Regions from separate parts of the Paenibacillus sp. FSL H7-0737 genome, predicted to be linked through region 1. Evidence: riboswitches for the same ligand, from Rfam matches in the RefSeq annotation. Region 1 holds a riboswitch; the other holds the start of a gene.
The links. A riboswitch is a leader RNA that binds a small molecule or an ion and turns the genes downstream of it on or off. The one in region 1 is predicted to bind cyclic di-GMP.
Positions count from the first base shown of each region.

Region 1 (8,426 bases):
GATCGAATCAGGTAGACGTTCTAGCTGATTATAATAAAGCCGCAGTTCAATTAGACTGCTCATTTCGCCTATACGGGTAGGCAATTGCTTGAGATGATTATCTGTTACGTTCAGATACTTGAGTTTCTGGAGATTACAAAGCTGCTCCGGCAGCTGTTCGAACTGATTATTACTTAGGTATAGAAAAGAATCTAACCCCTGCAGTCCGCCAATTGTCTCCGGCAATACCTTCAGTCGATTATGGCCTAAATCCAACATTCTTAGGTGAACTAAGCGACCGATGTTCTCGGATAACTGTTCGATTTCATTACCCGCATAATTAAGTACCTCTAATTCGTCATGGAGGAAGAGATGGTCAGGGATTTCTTTAAGATGGTTGTTGTACATGCTCAGTTCTAGTAGAGGATTGCTCTCAAACACGATCTCTGGCGTTTCTGTAAGTCCTTTTCCGTCAAAATTATATCTCATGGAAGGTTCTCCTTTGTTATTGGTTTTGGCATCGTTACGATAGAATATAACAGGATGATGATTTATTATCAGTATGTTGGCATACAAAACTATGGAATGTGTTAGAAAGGAATAATGAGATGGAAGCTTCTTTTTGGACTGGCATTCGCTTTTTTCAGGGTTTACCCTCGGAGGAGATCGAGGCGGTCTCAAGACTGTTCACTTATAGGGCCTATTCCAAAGGGACTCTGGTGTTTGCAGAATCAGATCCGGGAGATCACGCCTATGTTATCTATTCGGGAATTATTAGGGTGTACGCTACTACGAAGGGGAAAGAGCATACCGTAGATCTTTTTGGAAAAGGCGATTTATTTGGCGATCTGGAAGTGATCCATCCCTCCAATATAAGAGTGCTGTCTGCGGTGGCTATGAATGATACTGTATTATTTGTGATTAAACGTGAGCCTTTTGAGCAGATGCTTGCCGATTACCCGTTGATTAAGGAACAATTGATGCTGCTGCAAATGGACCGTTTATTTTTATCGAATCGGTTATTACATGAAATGAAATTTCATGATGCGAGAGCGCGTGCGATCTTTACGCTGAGAAGACTATACCAAAGATTTGCAGTCGAGGAGCAAGGCAAACAGAGGATTGATCTTCGATTGACCCATCAGCAGTTCGCGGATATGATCGGAACGCTAAGGGAGACGGCTACCCTTGTGCTTAAAGACCTGCAAGAGCAAAAGATTATTGATATTCAACATCAGCAGATCACCGTGTTAGACCCGACGTATTTACTAGAGTATACGGATTTCGATTGAGAAGAGCAGTTCCGGGATCTTTTTCAGAGAATTGATTATTAAAGGGGTTATGAATGTGGCATGTAATCATTGTGTAGTAAGAGAGCTGAATTTTGAAATCAAGGCTCATGGTGAGCTTAATCTAAGGATTTTACCTGAGGTTATTCATCACTTGAGTAGAAGTAATTCGATACATAAGGTAGAAGAAAATGTGATTACGATTAAGGAGGCTGGGGTGCGGGATTTTCTAGATTTCTGTAATGACCATATGGAGTCGGAGCAGTTTGAATTCCGTATAGATGACCAAACATGGAGACCTCTATCCGAATTACCTACTGTACTTGATATGGAGTGGATTGATGAGGTTATAACTAAGGGCTTAGTTACTTGTCACTTCCAACCGATTGTGAACGTACGGGAAGAGATTTTTGCATACGAGCTCCTATCCAGATTTAAAAAAGAAGATGGGTCCCTTATCTATCCTAATGAGATTTTTGCGGCGGCACGGAATCGTGGGCGTTTATATGCTTTAGACCGGTTATGTAGAATGACTGCTGTAAAATATGCTGCACCCTTAAATAAAAAAACGTTTATTAATTTTATCCCAACGTCGATCTACGCTCCAGAGTTCTGCTTAAGATCAACCGTTGAACTGGCCAATCAATTAGGCGTCGATCCCTCTCTTTTTGTTTTTGAAGTTGTTGAGACGGAGAAAGTGGATGATCTCGCTCATTTGAAAGCTATTTTGACATATTACAAGGATCGGGGATTTGAATACGCTTTAGATGATGTTGGCGAGGGCTTCAGCACGATCGAGATGTTATTGGAGCTTAAACCCCATTACATGAAGCTGGATATGAAATATGTTCAGGGTGTGTCCAGCGATCTGAACAAACAGAAAATAGCTAAACAATTTTTAGAAAAAGCTTTAGAAATCCAATCTGTTCCTTTAGCAGAAGGTGTGGAGTTTAGAGAGGACTTTGAATGGCTTAAGCAGAGTGGTTATCAGTTGTTTCAGGGATATTTATTTGGAAAGCCTGATCCTATTCCCAAACAGTGATACTAATGAGTATAACTCCGTCTAGAGGATGAGATGAATTTCAGGTCAGAGTCTGAGTGCAGCCAACCCCCGGGGTTGTATAATTAAGGTAATTGAGAAGGGGGACGGGATGGATATGAAATGGCATAAGTACATCACACACTGGGCGGATTCTAGAGGGTTAGGTGGACGAGAAATTGATTATCAATGGCCGTCTCCATCATTTCCGGTGGTAAGTATTCGCAGCAATTTGGGTCGATACTCAGGTCAGGGGTATGGTCACGGAAGCAAGCCACAAGTGAAGACAGCTGTTGGATTAATTGCTATTGGAGATGTAGCTGTAGGCTTGATTTCCATAGGTGCGATAAGCGTAGGGGTTCTATCCGTGGGTGCAATATCACTAGGAATGTGGTTAGCCCTTGGAGCGATAGCCATTAGCTGGCTTGGCTTCGCAGCTGGGGCGATTGCCATTGCAGGAGTGGCTGTAGGCGCGATCGCGATAGCCGAAAAAGCGTTGGGGGCTGTCGCCATAGGTGATACGGCATTTGGGGCGGTAGCCATAGGACGGATTGCTGGGGGAGCAGTAGCTATTGGCCAATGGGCATATGGTCTAATCGCAGTTGGCGAGCATGGCTTCGGGTTAATTCCCATCACGGGCGATGTGTGGAATTGGTTCCGGCGTTTGTTTGGTGCGGGGAGTTAAGTAGACCTCCAGTCCTAAAGTGTCCTCTCTCTTCCGGGATACTCGATAAAGAATATCTATCACGATAGAAAAAGTAATTGCAATTACCTATTCGGATTTCATACCAATTAATCATGCGATCAGATGTAGCGTTATGTTACTCTTTGTAATGTATTCGAAACTTCATAGGCAAACCTATGGAAATGTAGGGACGCAAAGCTATAGGGACTAAGGTTATCATAACTATTGTCAGCCAGCTGCCAAAGAGTGTATTACGCTTTTTGTTAAAGTTTAATAAAAATTAAGTCTTAGTTTTTATGCGACTTTATACGCAATCAAGCTACTCTTTTGGGGTAGTTTTTTTTGTGCCTATTTTTAGGCACGGAAGAGATTCATATTACATCTGGGGGGTAGAAAAGATGAAAAAAATGATTGCGATCGCTACATCGGCAGCCATGTTAGCCAGTTTTTCGAGTGAGGCAGGTTATGCTTTAGCAAGTGATGTAAGCAAGGTAAGTGTAGTGAACACTGTAGTACAAAGCAAGGCTGACCTATTCAGCAATGCGTCAGTTATTCCGTTTGATCTGTACGGCAAGGCTATCCTAGGCGCTTATAATGATGTTTTTAGAATGAATCCTGCGAATATTAAATCCATTACCAATAACGGTGGCAACTACTCAGGTTCACCTATAGCTAAGGCTATTGATGGCGATATGAGTACGCATTGGGAAACGGGCAAACCGAACAGTTCAACGTTCACGAATGAGGTTGTCTTTGTTTTCAATGAGTCCACTGAATTAAATAGAATCGTATACGCTGCAAGACAATCCAGTGCAAAGGGGAAGGGGTTTGCTCAGGAATTTGATATTTATGGCTCAACTACGGATGCAGGCGATTATACGCTAGTATCCTCTGGAGAATATAAAGGCGGAGCAGGTGACGTAGTAGAGATTCAGTTTGCACCCACAGCCTTCAAGAGACTTAAATTTGTCTTCAAAAAAGCTAACCAAGATTGGGCGAGTGCAGCTGAGTTTTCTTTTTACAAAGAAGATACCGTATCCGCTAAAATGAAAAATTTATTTACAGATGATACCTTGAGTCAAGTTAGCGCAGCATTTAATACGGTGGAGAAATTAACGGCTTTAGAACAAGAAGTACAGACACATCCACTGTACGTGCAGTTTCAAGCAGATATAGAGAATGCAAAAGTACTTCTGGAGAATCATCAAATAGAGGCAACAGCGGCTAAGGTTTCGAAGCTACAAGGCTATGGTACAGCATACGAAAATGCCTATAGCGAAGCTTATAGAATGCCCAACTCTAATGTATCAAAAGTAACGGTGAACGGTGGAAGCTATCCAGGTACGAAACCGGAATACATGCTCGATGACCAGCCGAATACACACTGGGAAACGAACAAAAACAATGATGACAGCTTCACGAATGAAGTCGTGTTTGAATTAGCGCAAGCGAAAATACTAGATAGAGTGGCTTTCCTGGCTAGAGATAACCGCAAAGGCTTCCCAGAGGCTTTTGAAATTTATGCATCAGAAACAAGTAAGGGAGAGACCTTCCAACTCGTATCTAGCGGAACCGCGACTAGTACGAATGACTTTCTGGAGTTTAAATTCGAACCTACAAAGTTTAAAAGATTGAAATTCAAGTTCACAAAAGCCAATATCAACAGACCCTTTGCAGCTGAATTTAGATTTTATACAGAGGATAAAGTAAGTGAAGCTGTAAATGGTATTTTCACAGATGGCACGATGAGTGCGGTTGTTCCTGCTTATAATAGCGTCGAAGCAATCAACGAATTAGAAGAAGCGGCAAAAGTACATCCGCTCTATCCAATCCTGAAAGATTCTTTGGATTTAGCTAAGAAGCTAGTGAATGGTGAAGTTCAAACTGAAGGCACCATCATTGAGGCGGAACAACGTGGAGATATGAAAAAGCATGCGCAGGAAAACCTGAGAATTGGTTTCGGGACGAACAACCAGCCTACAGGTCTCGTTGCAATGCCTGGAGATACAATCAACGTTTATGTGGACGCAGCTTCGAGCGATAAACTACCTTCTTTAGTCTTTTCTCAACAAGAGGCGGCTTGGAATGTTTGGGCTAGAGGTGTGCAATTGCGTCCAGGTAAGAATATTATAACCGTTCCTGAATTTGCTACGAATAGTTATTATGCACATGAAGTGACTAAAGGCGGTACAGTGTATATCGTCAATCCATATACAGCAGAGGAACAAGGTAAAGCACCTATGATCCGGTTCGAGGGGCTTACCAAGATCCCTATGATGACCAAGACTACAGATCCTGAACAATTTAAAGCCTTCTTAACCACCTATAAACAAAAATTAGATGAAGATAAGGCAGCGCATCCGAATGTTCAAGATCGCGAGCTCATCGATGTGGTGGAAATGGTCAGCGATCATGTTATTTTCACAGGAACTGCGACAGAAGCTTATAACAAGTTTATTACGCAAGAAAATGATCCGCTGGGTACCGTAACCGGCTATGATACTTGGATGAAGACGATCTTTGACTTCTATGGCTTGGATGGCAGTAGTGTGATTCATGATGCGAAGCTAATTCGTGAGAACATCCGATTGATGCAGCCTTATGGTGCGATGTATGCAGCGGGAGATCATACAGGGATACAAATTGGGACCGTAGGGACGATGTTAGGTGATTTTAACAAAGTCTATCCAGGATGGGGATTGAATCATGAAATAGGGCATCGCTTGGCGATGGGTGAACGAGAATATGGTGAAGTAACCAATAATATGGTGTCTATGCTGATGTCAGTCTATGCGGACTCGATGGATACTCGTATTCCTTTTGAAAGTGATATTTATAAATATGTAATCGAAGAAAATAAAGTGGTTATGAATCAGCAGGGCTTATTTGCACAGCTCGGTGCCTATTGGCAGTTAGAATTAGCGCATCCGGGTTACTGGACAGAACTGACCAAGCTATACCGCGAGCGGAAGGTCTCCCTTCCGAACGGCGACAATTCCAAGCAGCAGTATTTGGTGGAGTTCTCCTCTGAAGTGCTGGGGTTAGACCTAAGTAGCTATTTTGCCAGACATGGCTTCACTGTGAATCCTGAAACGAAAGAGAAGTTAGCTAAATACCCAGCACCGAAAAAGCTCTGGTATTTAAACAATTCAGTGGTTCATTATGAGGGAACAGGAATAGCAGATAAGAATGTTGCGATAAAGGTTAATATCACGCCTAACGCTACTGCTAAATCAAACACATTAAGCTTCAGTATGGATAAGGATCTTAAGAAAGATTTCTTAGGATATGAAGTGTATAGAGACGATAAGTTAGTAGGGTTTACAGGGACTGACCAGTTCGTGGACACGAATGTAGATAGCAGCATCAATTATACGTACAAGATCGTTGGTTATGATAAGAAGCTGAACCCACTGAAGCCGGTACAGGTTAAAGCCTTCAAGCCAGCGTTATCTGTTGAAGATCAAATCACGTTAAAGCTTAATCAAGCTTTTGATCCGATGAGCTATGTAAAAGCGACTAACTATCAAGGAAACGATATTACTGCTAATGTCACCCTGAAAGCAAATACCGTTAATGTAACGCAAAAAGGCGACTACGAAGTGGTATATGAAGTGAAGAACGAAGGGGTTACAGAAACCAAAACTACACTGGTTATGGTAACGAGTGACTATGCTTATCTTTCGGATCTTAATGCCAAGTCAGTCGTTGTTGGTTGGGGTGAATTAAAGAAAGACAAAGTCGTTTCTGGTGGAATCATCACTCTTGTTCGACAAGGGTTAGCTGCGACCTATACCAAGGGAATCGGTGTACATGCGAACTCTGAAGTTATTTATGATATTGAGGGTAAAGGTTATGACTTCTTTGAAAGCTACATCGGGATCGATCAAGCGATGAAAGGAAAGCCATCCTCTGCAACCTTTGAAGTATATGTAGATGGAGAGAAGAAATTCGGGAGCGATGTTTTCCGGGCAGGGACAGAGCATGAATTTGTGAAAATACCTGTGACAGGCGCGCGCGAAGTGAAGCTGGTTACCACAGATGCTACAGACGGCAATGCTTCAGATCATACGGTATGGGCGGATGCGAAGTTTACGAATACTTCAAGCAAGCCTACTATCACAGTGCCTGAAGAGACAACGTTTATTAAGCTGAACAGTGAATTTGATGTTTTGACCGATGTTACAGTCGTTGATAAGGAAGATGGTAACTTGATTGGAGCCGTTGAGGTAAGTCCGAATGGTTTTACTTCAAGCAAAACAGGCACTTACAACGTCGAACTGTCAGTTACAGACCGGGATGGGAATACAGCTGTGCAGACCAGAACAATCGTTGTGTATAGCGCTAGTAAATACTTGAGTGATACAGCTTGGCAGTCGGCAAGAACGGATTATAATGTTGTTCGTAAGGATAAGGCAAGTTCTAACAATCCGATTAAACTACTTGTAAATGGCGTAACCAAAGAGTTCGCTAAGGGCTTAGGAACGCATGCTAACTCTGAGATTGTATATAATCTAGCGGGCGCAAACTATGAATATTTTGAAACGTTTGTAGGGGTTGATAGAAATATCCCGGAGCAAAACAACTCTAGTGTGATCTTCAAAATTTTCGCCGATGGGGTAGAAGTGTATAACAGCGGACTGATGAAATTTGGCACGGAAGCCAAACTAGCTCGAATCCCTGTGAAGGGTGTAAGTGAATTGAAATTGGTATTAGACAATGCAGGCAACGGAAATGCATCAGATCACGGTGATTTCGCTGATGCGAAGTTTATAATTCTGAACAGTACCCCGGAGCTTACCATAGCTAAATCAGTATCTACCAAAGTGGGCCAAGCGATAGCAGTAGGTGCAGACTATTCGGCAACAGATTCAGAAGATGGTGACTTGACGGCTCAAGTAAAGGTTACGGGTGAAGATCAAGTTAAATTGGGCAGAGCTGGAAAGTATCCGATTACTTATACAGTAACGGATAGTGATGGAAATACGACCACGAAGACTAGAACCATTGCCGTTGTAGACATGACGGACTTTACGTATCTGACGGATTACGACTGGAATTCTACTCAGAACAGTTATACTGCGCCTTTGAAGGATAAATCTATTAGTGCCAATACGCTGAGATTAACCGATGAGAGCAATCAAGTAGTGTCCTATGAGAGAGGGATTGGAGCACACTCTAACTCGACGATTGTATACGATCTAAGCGATAAGAACGCGGACTACTTCACTTCCTATGTGGGTGTAGATCGACAAATGTATGGTACGGTCGGTTCGGTGAGCTTTGAAGTGTTTGTCGATGGAGAGAAGAAATTCGATAGTGGGGTTATGGGCTCCAGAGATCCGCAGAAGTTCATCGAATTGGATATTAACGGAGCTAAAGAGCTGAAATTAGTCGTTACAGACGGCGGAAATGGCAACGGATCTGACCATGC
Region 1 covers NZ_CP009279.1:6,594,574-6,602,999, reverse strand. The annotation lists gene H70737_RS28810 (leucine-rich repeat domain-containing protein) at 1-468, opposite strand, end outside; gene H70737_RS28805 (Crp/Fnr family transcriptional regulator) at 588-1,271, shown strand; gene H70737_RS28800 (EAL domain-containing protein) at 1,321-2,310, shown strand; gene H70737_RS28795 (hypothetical protein) at 2,420-2,992, shown strand; cyclic di-GMP riboswitch class I at 3,150-3,236, shown strand; gene H70737_RS28790 (NPCBM/NEW2 domain-containing protein) at 3,391-8,426, shown strand, end outside.

Region 2 (8,426 bases), 1.4 Mb from region 1:
TAAAGATGCGGGGATTGGAATGATTGGTGCAGGTATCGTTAACCCTCCAATCGAAGCATTTGAACAAGCATTGCTTGCATTAAGTGAAAATATTAAATAAGAAGAGGGCTAACTTGCTTAGCCCACCATTCTTATTTCGAACTAGACGAACATCTTCGTGCTAGGCTGTGAAGGAGTGAACAATTTTGGATAGTCTATCCTTGAATACAAAACTTATTAAGGCGAGTGAACAGGGAGAACTGGCTTCTGTTGAGAAACTATTAGGCGAAGGTGCCAGTGTTGATTATAAAGATGCTTCAGGGCGAACAGCATTAATGGCGGCAACCCAAAACAATCAAATCGCGATTGCTAAAAGGTTAATAGAAGCAGGAAGTGACGTGAACACTAGAGATATTACACAACTCTCACCGTTTATTTGCTCAGCAGCAAATGGCTTTTATGAAATCCTGCGTCTCATGATTGCTGGTGGAGCTGATTTGAAGAGCGTGAATCGATTTGGAGGAACAGCGCTGTTACCATCGAGCGAAAAGGGCTATTTAAAAACAGTAGAGGTGTGTATTGATGCTGGGGTTCCAGTGAATCATGTCAACGACTTAGGCTGGTCAGCCCTACTTGAAGCAGTCATATTGGGGAATGGCGGACGACTATATTCTGACATTATTGAAGCGCTTGTTCATGCAGGGGCAGATATGCATTTGCCTGATCGAGATGGGCTCTCATCCCTACAACGTGCCGAAGAGAACGGTCAGCATAAAGTCGTGAAGATTCTAGAACAGAGCTTCCAAGAAAATAATGAATATGTGAAGCAGGCAAAGGCTCTCGCTAACAACGATCAATATGAAGAAGCTATATCCATCATCAATAGAGCGCTAAAAATGGATGCTGACAACCTGGATTTCATCTATTATAAAGGGTATTTCTTGCAAGAACTAAAGAGATATGAAGAGGCACTTCGATGCTATGAAAGCGCTATCTCTATTGATTCAGCTAATTTAGAATTTTATTTCTACACAGCGAATTGTTTGAGACTGTGGAAAAAACCGGAGGAAGCTTTTCAGGAATATGATAAAGCCTGTGAGCTGGCACCTAATGAAACGTTCTATCGCTACCACAAATCTAATTATTTAAGAGAACTTGGGCGACACGAAGAAGCAGTTATCGAGATGGATAAGCTGCTAGCGCTTCAGCCGAATAGATATGACTTCTCCTTCCATAAGGCGAACAGTCTAAGATCGCTTGGTAAGCATAAAGAAGCTATTGAGGCTATCGAGAACGCAATTAAGAATGATCCAACAAATCCGTTATACCACTCACACAAAAAGCAATCTCTTGAGTTACTCGGTTAGCGCATAAGAATTGCAACATAGGAGGCATCAGATGAAAGAGACTGTAATCGTTGCTATTGGCGGGAACTCATTGGTCAAGGAAAATGGCCTGGATTCAATTCATGACCAATCTGAAGCAGTAAAAGAAGTTGTCGTTAATATTGTTGATATGGTGCAAGAGGGCTACAATGTCGTCGTTACACACGGTAATGGACCACAGGTAGGATTTGGGCTAAGAAGATCTGAGATTGCACATGAAATTGCCGGCATGTCTCCTGTTCCACTAGTGAATTGTGGAGCCGATACACAAGGTGGAATCGGTTATTTAATTCAACAAGCTTTAATTAACGAATTTGCAGTTAGAGGGATCCACAAGAATGTGGCTACGGTGATTACACAAGTCGAAGTAAGCTCAGAAGACCCTAATTTCAAGAATCCGACGAAACCAGTAGGATCCTTCTTTTCCAAAGAGCAAGCGGAAGAAATGAAAAGAGAACATCCGGAATGGAGCTTTGTAGAAGACTCTGGCAGAGGATACCGTAGAGTAGTTCCATCCCCAAGACCTATAGATATTGTGGAGAAAGACGCGATTAAATCATTAATCGATGGGGGCTTTGTCGTTGTCGCTGCAGGCGGTGGAGGTATCGCAGTCGTGAAGTCTGATGATAACACGTACAAAGGTGTTGATGCAGTCATCGATAAGGATTTTGCTACGAGTCTTTTAGCAGAACAGATTCATGCGGAGACCTTAATTATTACAACGGGAGTGTCTAGAGTATGCATCAACTATGGTAAGCCGAATCAAAAAGAGCTTTCCAAAATGACGGTTGATGAGACTAAACAATATGTACTAGAAAATCACTTCCCAGCAGGAAGTATGCTGCCTAAAATCGAGGCGAGTTTAAGCTTCTTAGAGAACAGCGGAACGCGAGTTATTATTACGAATCCGGAAAGCTTAAAAGATGCGATCAATGAACAGGCAGGCACTCATATCGTGAAGTAATTTAAGCGAGGGGAAGTGTAGATATGGATCAAGCAAAATTGGAACAAAATTATGATAGGTACAAATCATACGGTTACGGTGAGGAATTACTGCCCAAGAAGCCTGAGCAAAGAGACTGGGGAATGTCCAACTATATAACCCTTTGGATGGGTGCTGTTCATAATATTATGTCGTATATGACAGTCGCAGGTTTCTTCGTCTTAGGGTTGGATACAACACAGGTACTCTTTGCCGTTATGCTCTCGGCCATTATTGTCTCCGCATTTTATGCTTTAAACGGATATTCTGCCTCCAAATATGGGCTGCCATTCGCGATGTTGCTTCGTGATTCATTTGGGGTAAAAGGAGCAATTATACCGGCATTGATACGAGGACTTGTTGCCGGATTAGTATTCTTTGGAACCACTACCGTTGTTGGTGCAGAATCATTAAATGTTATATTTGCTAGATTTATTCCGAATTATATGGATTTAGGCGGTGGCTTCACACTCTTCGGGTTAGCATTCCCGACAATGATCTCCTATGCGATTCTTTGGACAGCAACGGTTCTGTTGTTCTTAGGTGGAATGAAAACATTAGGTAAGTTCGGTAACTGGTCTTCCCCAGTAGTGTATGTGTTTATTATTGGTGCTGCTGTTTGGGCGATCAAGATTGCTGGAGGGTTTGGACCGATTTTAGAGTATGTACCAGCGAACCCAAGCTCAAGTCCATTAGTCTTTATTGCTTGCGTGAGTGCATTGGTATCTAACTGGGCGGGTCCTGTTGTGAATATGTCGGACTTCACACATCGTGCGAAATCACCAAAAGCGGCTATGATTGGGTTGCCAGTAGGGTTTATCTTATCTTATATTCTTTTTGCCATCACTTGTGTGGCTTTAATCGCGGGTACTGAAATTGCGTTTGGTGAGCCGATTTTCAATATCGTTCATGCCATTGATAAAATTGAAAACACTTTCGCTGTTGTTGTATTGATTCTAGCGCTAAACGTAGGAGCAATCGCCTTCGTAGTGTTTGCAAACCTATTGCCAGCTGGCTTGCAAATGTCATCTCTTTTCCCGAAAAAATTCACTGTAAAAACTGCAGGTGTCTTAACAGCCGTTGTTGGAACTTTGATTTTGCCATGGAAGCTGGTAGAAAGTACAACGACTTTATTCTACTTTTATAGCTTTATTGGGTCCATCTTTGGTCCAATTGCGGGTATTATGCTTTCAAGCTTCTTTATTCATCGGAAAAGAGTATTAAATCTTGATAATATCTATGTCCCAGCAGGTAGCAATGGTGAATATAAGAATGGTTACAATCCTGTTGCGATGGCTGTTCTAGCAGTCAGCTTCATCCTTCCTATGTCAGGTGCATTTCTTAAGGGTATCCCCTTCCTAGTTAGAATGAATGATTTTGCTTTCTTTAGTGGCTTAATTGTTTCGTTTGTTCTATACACCATCTTTAGCAAAACACTAAAATCATCCCAATTAAACTAGAGGAGGAATTTGAAATGGATTACATGAAATTGGCTGTAGACGCAACGATTGAGGGTATGAACAAGAAATTTGGGGGCCCGTTTGGTGCAACGATTGTCCGAGGCGATGAGGTAATTGCAGCGGTTAGCAATACAATGATGAGAGACACGGATCCTTCCGCACATGCGGAAATGGTAGCTATCCGAGAAGCTTGCAAAAAGCTAGACACGATGGACTTATCGGATTGTGTAATTTATGCCACCTGTGAACCGTGTCCGATGTGTATGGGCGCTATTATTTGGTCAGGTGTTAAGGAAGTTCATTATTGCAGCACAAGAGATGATGCGAAAGAGCATGGCTTCTCTGACATTCACCTTCGCGAATATTTTGTGGGTCATGATGAGAGTGTTGTTAATATGATTAAAGTGGAAGCTAGAGAAGATTGCGATCATTTATGGACGCATTTCCACGAATTAAACAAGAAATAATTCATGCGGTCTCCTATATTTTCCGGCACTATTTTAGTGCCGGATTTTCCTGTTCTTCTACAGACCTACTCAGCAAGATGAAGCTGAAGGAAATCAATCACCTGATGAAGAGCTTTTTGCACAACAGGGTTATCGAAATCTTTTTCAAATACATGCTCTCCGTTTGGAATAGTAATAAGCTTTGCCGGTACTCCTTCTTTCACTAGCGCAGCTCTCATGAATACCGATTGTTCATACGGCACATCTACATCGTTCGTTCCGTGCAGTAACAATGTAGGGGGGAATTCCTTAGTTACATGATGAATAGGACAGAATTTGAGGATTTCTTCCTTATGTAGAGAAGGATTCAAGCCCGTCACTTCTTCGATCCAACGACCGGATTGTCTTGCATATAAATAGAGAAGAAAACGCTCGTCAACGCTTGCGCTCGTAATGATTTGATCGGACACTGTACCTTTTGCAATCTCCATGGAGACGATATCCTTTTCACAATAGAATCTACTAGGTTCGAGTGCCCATGGAGCGCTAATATCGCCATATCCATAGAAGGAGACAATCGCACGTGGCTTATGGGTAAACATTCCTGTGCTTAGTGCAAGGAAACCACCTGCTGAGCTTCCCACTACAGCGATCCTCGAGGGGTCAATGGAGAATTGTTTTGGTCCTTCCTTTTCTAACCAAAGAAGGCTATCTTGGACATCTTCAAGGATGTCAGATAGGGTTGACCTAGGGGCTAATCTATAGTCAATCGAAAATAGCGCAAAGCCATTATTAGTGTAAAGTTGTATCATTTCCTCGGATAGATCTTCTCGATCACCCCAAAGTAGGCCGCCTCCGTGAATGTACACAATAGCAGGGGCTTGGGGACGTTTTGTTTCATAAAAATCAGCTTTAATTGTAAATGAGTCATTTTCTTTAAAAATAATGGTCTTCTTCATAGCTATCCATTACACCTCATCAAGTAAGTAATTTTTAAAGACTAGCACTACCTCTATTGTATATCATTCACGAATTTTGATGAAACCATAATCATGAATACCCAGGATTGGAGATATTAGCATGGATAGAAAGAGAAGATATCAGGCTTTATTTGATAATATTAATCAATATAACTCGGGTGAGAAGGGCATCACTAGAATTGCCTATACAAATGAAGAGCAGACATGTACGAGTGCTTTTATGCGGATGTGTAAGGCTGAAAATTTAGATATTCGGATGGATCATTGCGGAAATGTGATCGCTAGAAGGAATGGGAAGATAGAAGGGCTCCCACCCGTTGTAATGGGCTCTCACTTGGATACGGTATACCAAGGTGGGAAGTACGATGGGGTAGTAGGTGTAACGGCTGCTTTGGAAGTGATCAAACGTCTAAACGAAAAAGGGATTGAAACGGATCATCCGATCGAAATCATCTCATTTGCCTGTGAAGAATCCTCGCGTTTTGGGATTTCAACAGTAGGCAGCAAAGTAATGTCAGGGTTATTTCAGAAGGAGAAATATAGATCTTTGAAGGACAAAGACGGTATTACCATGGAAAAGGCATTTTCGCTATGTGCACTGGATTATAACAGTATTGATCAGGCGAGTAGAGAGAATGAAGAATTAAAAGCGTTTTTTGAATTACATATTGAGCAAGGTCCTGTCTTAATAAACAATAATAAAAGAATTGGAATTGTGACTGGAATTGCTGCACCCGTGAGGCTTCATATTCAAATATCAGGGAAGGCATCCCACTCTGGAACGACACCTATGAATATGAGAAAAGATGCTTTTCTGGGTGCCTCAGAAATAGCACTTGAGCTTGAGAAAGCAGCCAAACTCGAACAAGAATTTGGAACGGTTGCGACGCTAGGGGTGATAGATATCTTGAATGGCGCTATGAACGTGGTTCCGGGAGAAGTGGAAATTAAAATTGATATCAGATCTACTTCAGTGGCATCCAGGCAACGTGTGTTAGACCATTTGTATCAAACAATATCCTTAGTACAAGAAAATAGACAACTTGTAATTGAGAGTACGGAAATTATTTCGGAGGAACCCGTCCTATTATCTGATGAGATCAGTCAGGTTCTAGAATCGATTTGTGAAGAGAAAGGGATATCGAGTCAACGGATGATCAGTGGTGCAGGGCATGATGCCATGAACATGAACAAACTTTGCCCAGTAGGGCTTATCTTTGTTCCTTCTGTAGATGGACTTAGTCATCATCCCAATGAGTATACGGATTTAGATGATATCATTATGGGGATTGATATTTTAGAAGAAGCTGTTGTTCGTTATGCGTTTGTAAGACAAACATAATTCGTGTTGAGAAGTAAGTCCCAATGTGACATATATAAATGTTACATTGGGCTTTAGTATCTAATTATATAATTGTTCGCAGAATTGTTGCTTTACATTAATAAATATTATATTAAAGTTAACATTGACGTTTGTGAAAAAATTCCCATTCAAAAAAATTAAATCACAGCGGAGATAGGTCTTTTGGTGGTAGCCTATTTTTAATAGAGTATTTAGGACTAAAAATAGTAAAACAGAATATTGGTAAACCTATTGAAAAATAGGGACACAAAGCCATAGGGTCTAAATCTATTTATAGATATGACAGCCGGTTGCATGTAGTGGGAGTTTCATGCTCTTATTTTTTGACGCATTTGCAGCCGTTATCATTCTGATAGCGGCTTTTTTTTGCTCGTTTTCTAATAAAAAAACGTAATAAATCGGAAAAAGGATGATAGTACATGGATCAGACACAACCACTGAGAGTATGGAGAATGATAGGCCTCGTCATAATGGCAACGTTGATATTTTGGGGGTGCTCTTACTATTTCATAAAATGGACTGCTAACTCTTATGAGCAAGAAGCGGTTGCTGCTACATCAGAAGCTACGATACATGCGAGTAGATCGATTGGAAATATGATACAGGGTGGATTAGATTCATTAGATGGAATTGCTGATTCTATTTCGGAAATCAATTATATGGATTGGGATAAGACCAAAAAATATCTGCATCACTTTGATAAAAAATATAATTTTATTCGAATTAGCATCAACAGCCCAGATGGTAAAGCTTACGCATCAGATGGGACAATGTTTGATGTATCAGATGAAGTAGGGTTCCAAAAGGCTCTGCAGGGTATTAGCAGTATTTCTGATCCATTCTTAGATAAGATCTCCAATAAAGAAATTATCACGATCAATAGTCCACTTAAGTTTAAAGGTGAAGTGAAGGGTGCTTTATCTGCCAGCAAATATACACAAGATCTTTATGATGCTCTTGCAGTTTCCTTCTTTAAAGGTCATGGTTATTCTCAAATCATTGATCAAAAGGGACAAGTCATTATCAAATCGAAGAATCTTGAAGAGGATAAGACAATTGATAACATATTCGAAAGTATAAGTATTGATTCTAGAAATAAGAAACAACTGCAAATCTTTAAAGAGAACATAACCGCAAAAAAATCTGGAGTAGGAATATTTTGGATTAACGGAGATAGCAAAATGGTAGGTTATTCTGGCATCCAGGGGGTTGAGGACTGGTATATTCTCTCCGTGATACCGAAAGATTTGATCATGGCCAAAGCGTCTCAAATGAGTCAGGCGACTTTTCTATTATGTGTAATCATGTTTGTCTTATTATTGATCATATTTGTTAACATTCTATTAAATAAGAGCAAAATTAGGAAACAGATGGAGAGGATTGCCTTTGAGGATGAGTTAACACATCTTCCTAGAACGAATAAATTTGTTATAGATGCTCAGTATTTACTTAAAGAGAAACAGAATACAAAGTTTGCTGTGTTGCAATTTGATATTGAACAATTTAAATACATAAATGAAATTGTCGGTTTTCATGAAGGAAATAGCATTTTGATTCAAGTGGCTAATAGCTTAACAGCAAACACATTAGACGAGGATGTCATTGGACGCTTAGGGGGTGATCGTTTTATTCTTTTCACTTCGTATGACAATAAGGCGGAATTATTCATCCGTATACAAGTACTTACTGAACAAATGAGCGACTATACGTTTGGAAATGAAGAAGGTTTTAGGCTAGTGATTAATTGTGGAATTTACTGTATAGATGATCGTCAGAGCGATATCCTCACATGTATTGACCGAGCAGGAATCGCTTGTAAGTCCATTAAAGG
Region 2 covers NZ_CP009279.1:1,190,765-1,199,190, forward strand. The annotation lists gene H70737_RS05150 (YlbE family protein) at 1-100, shown strand, start outside; gene H70737_RS05155 (ankyrin repeat domain-containing protein) at 186-1,346, shown strand; gene arcC (carbamate kinase) at 1,378-2,328, shown strand; gene H70737_RS05165 (cytosine permease) at 2,352-3,806, shown strand; gene H70737_RS05170 (nucleoside deaminase) at 3,821-4,273, shown strand; gene H70737_RS05175 (alpha/beta hydrolase) at 4,339-5,211, opposite strand; gene H70737_RS05180 (Zn-dependent hydrolase) at 5,333-6,574, shown strand; cyclic di-GMP riboswitch class I at 6,807-6,893, shown strand; gene H70737_RS30145 (bifunctional diguanylate cyclase/phosphodiesterase) at 7,015-8,426, shown strand, end outside.
Region 2: it holds a riboswitch for cyclic di-GMP, as region 1 does, so the genes downstream of both, H70737_RS30145 (bifunctional diguanylate cyclase/phosphodiesterase) here and H70737_RS28790 (NPCBM/NEW2 domain-containing protein) in region 1, are expected to answer to the same signal.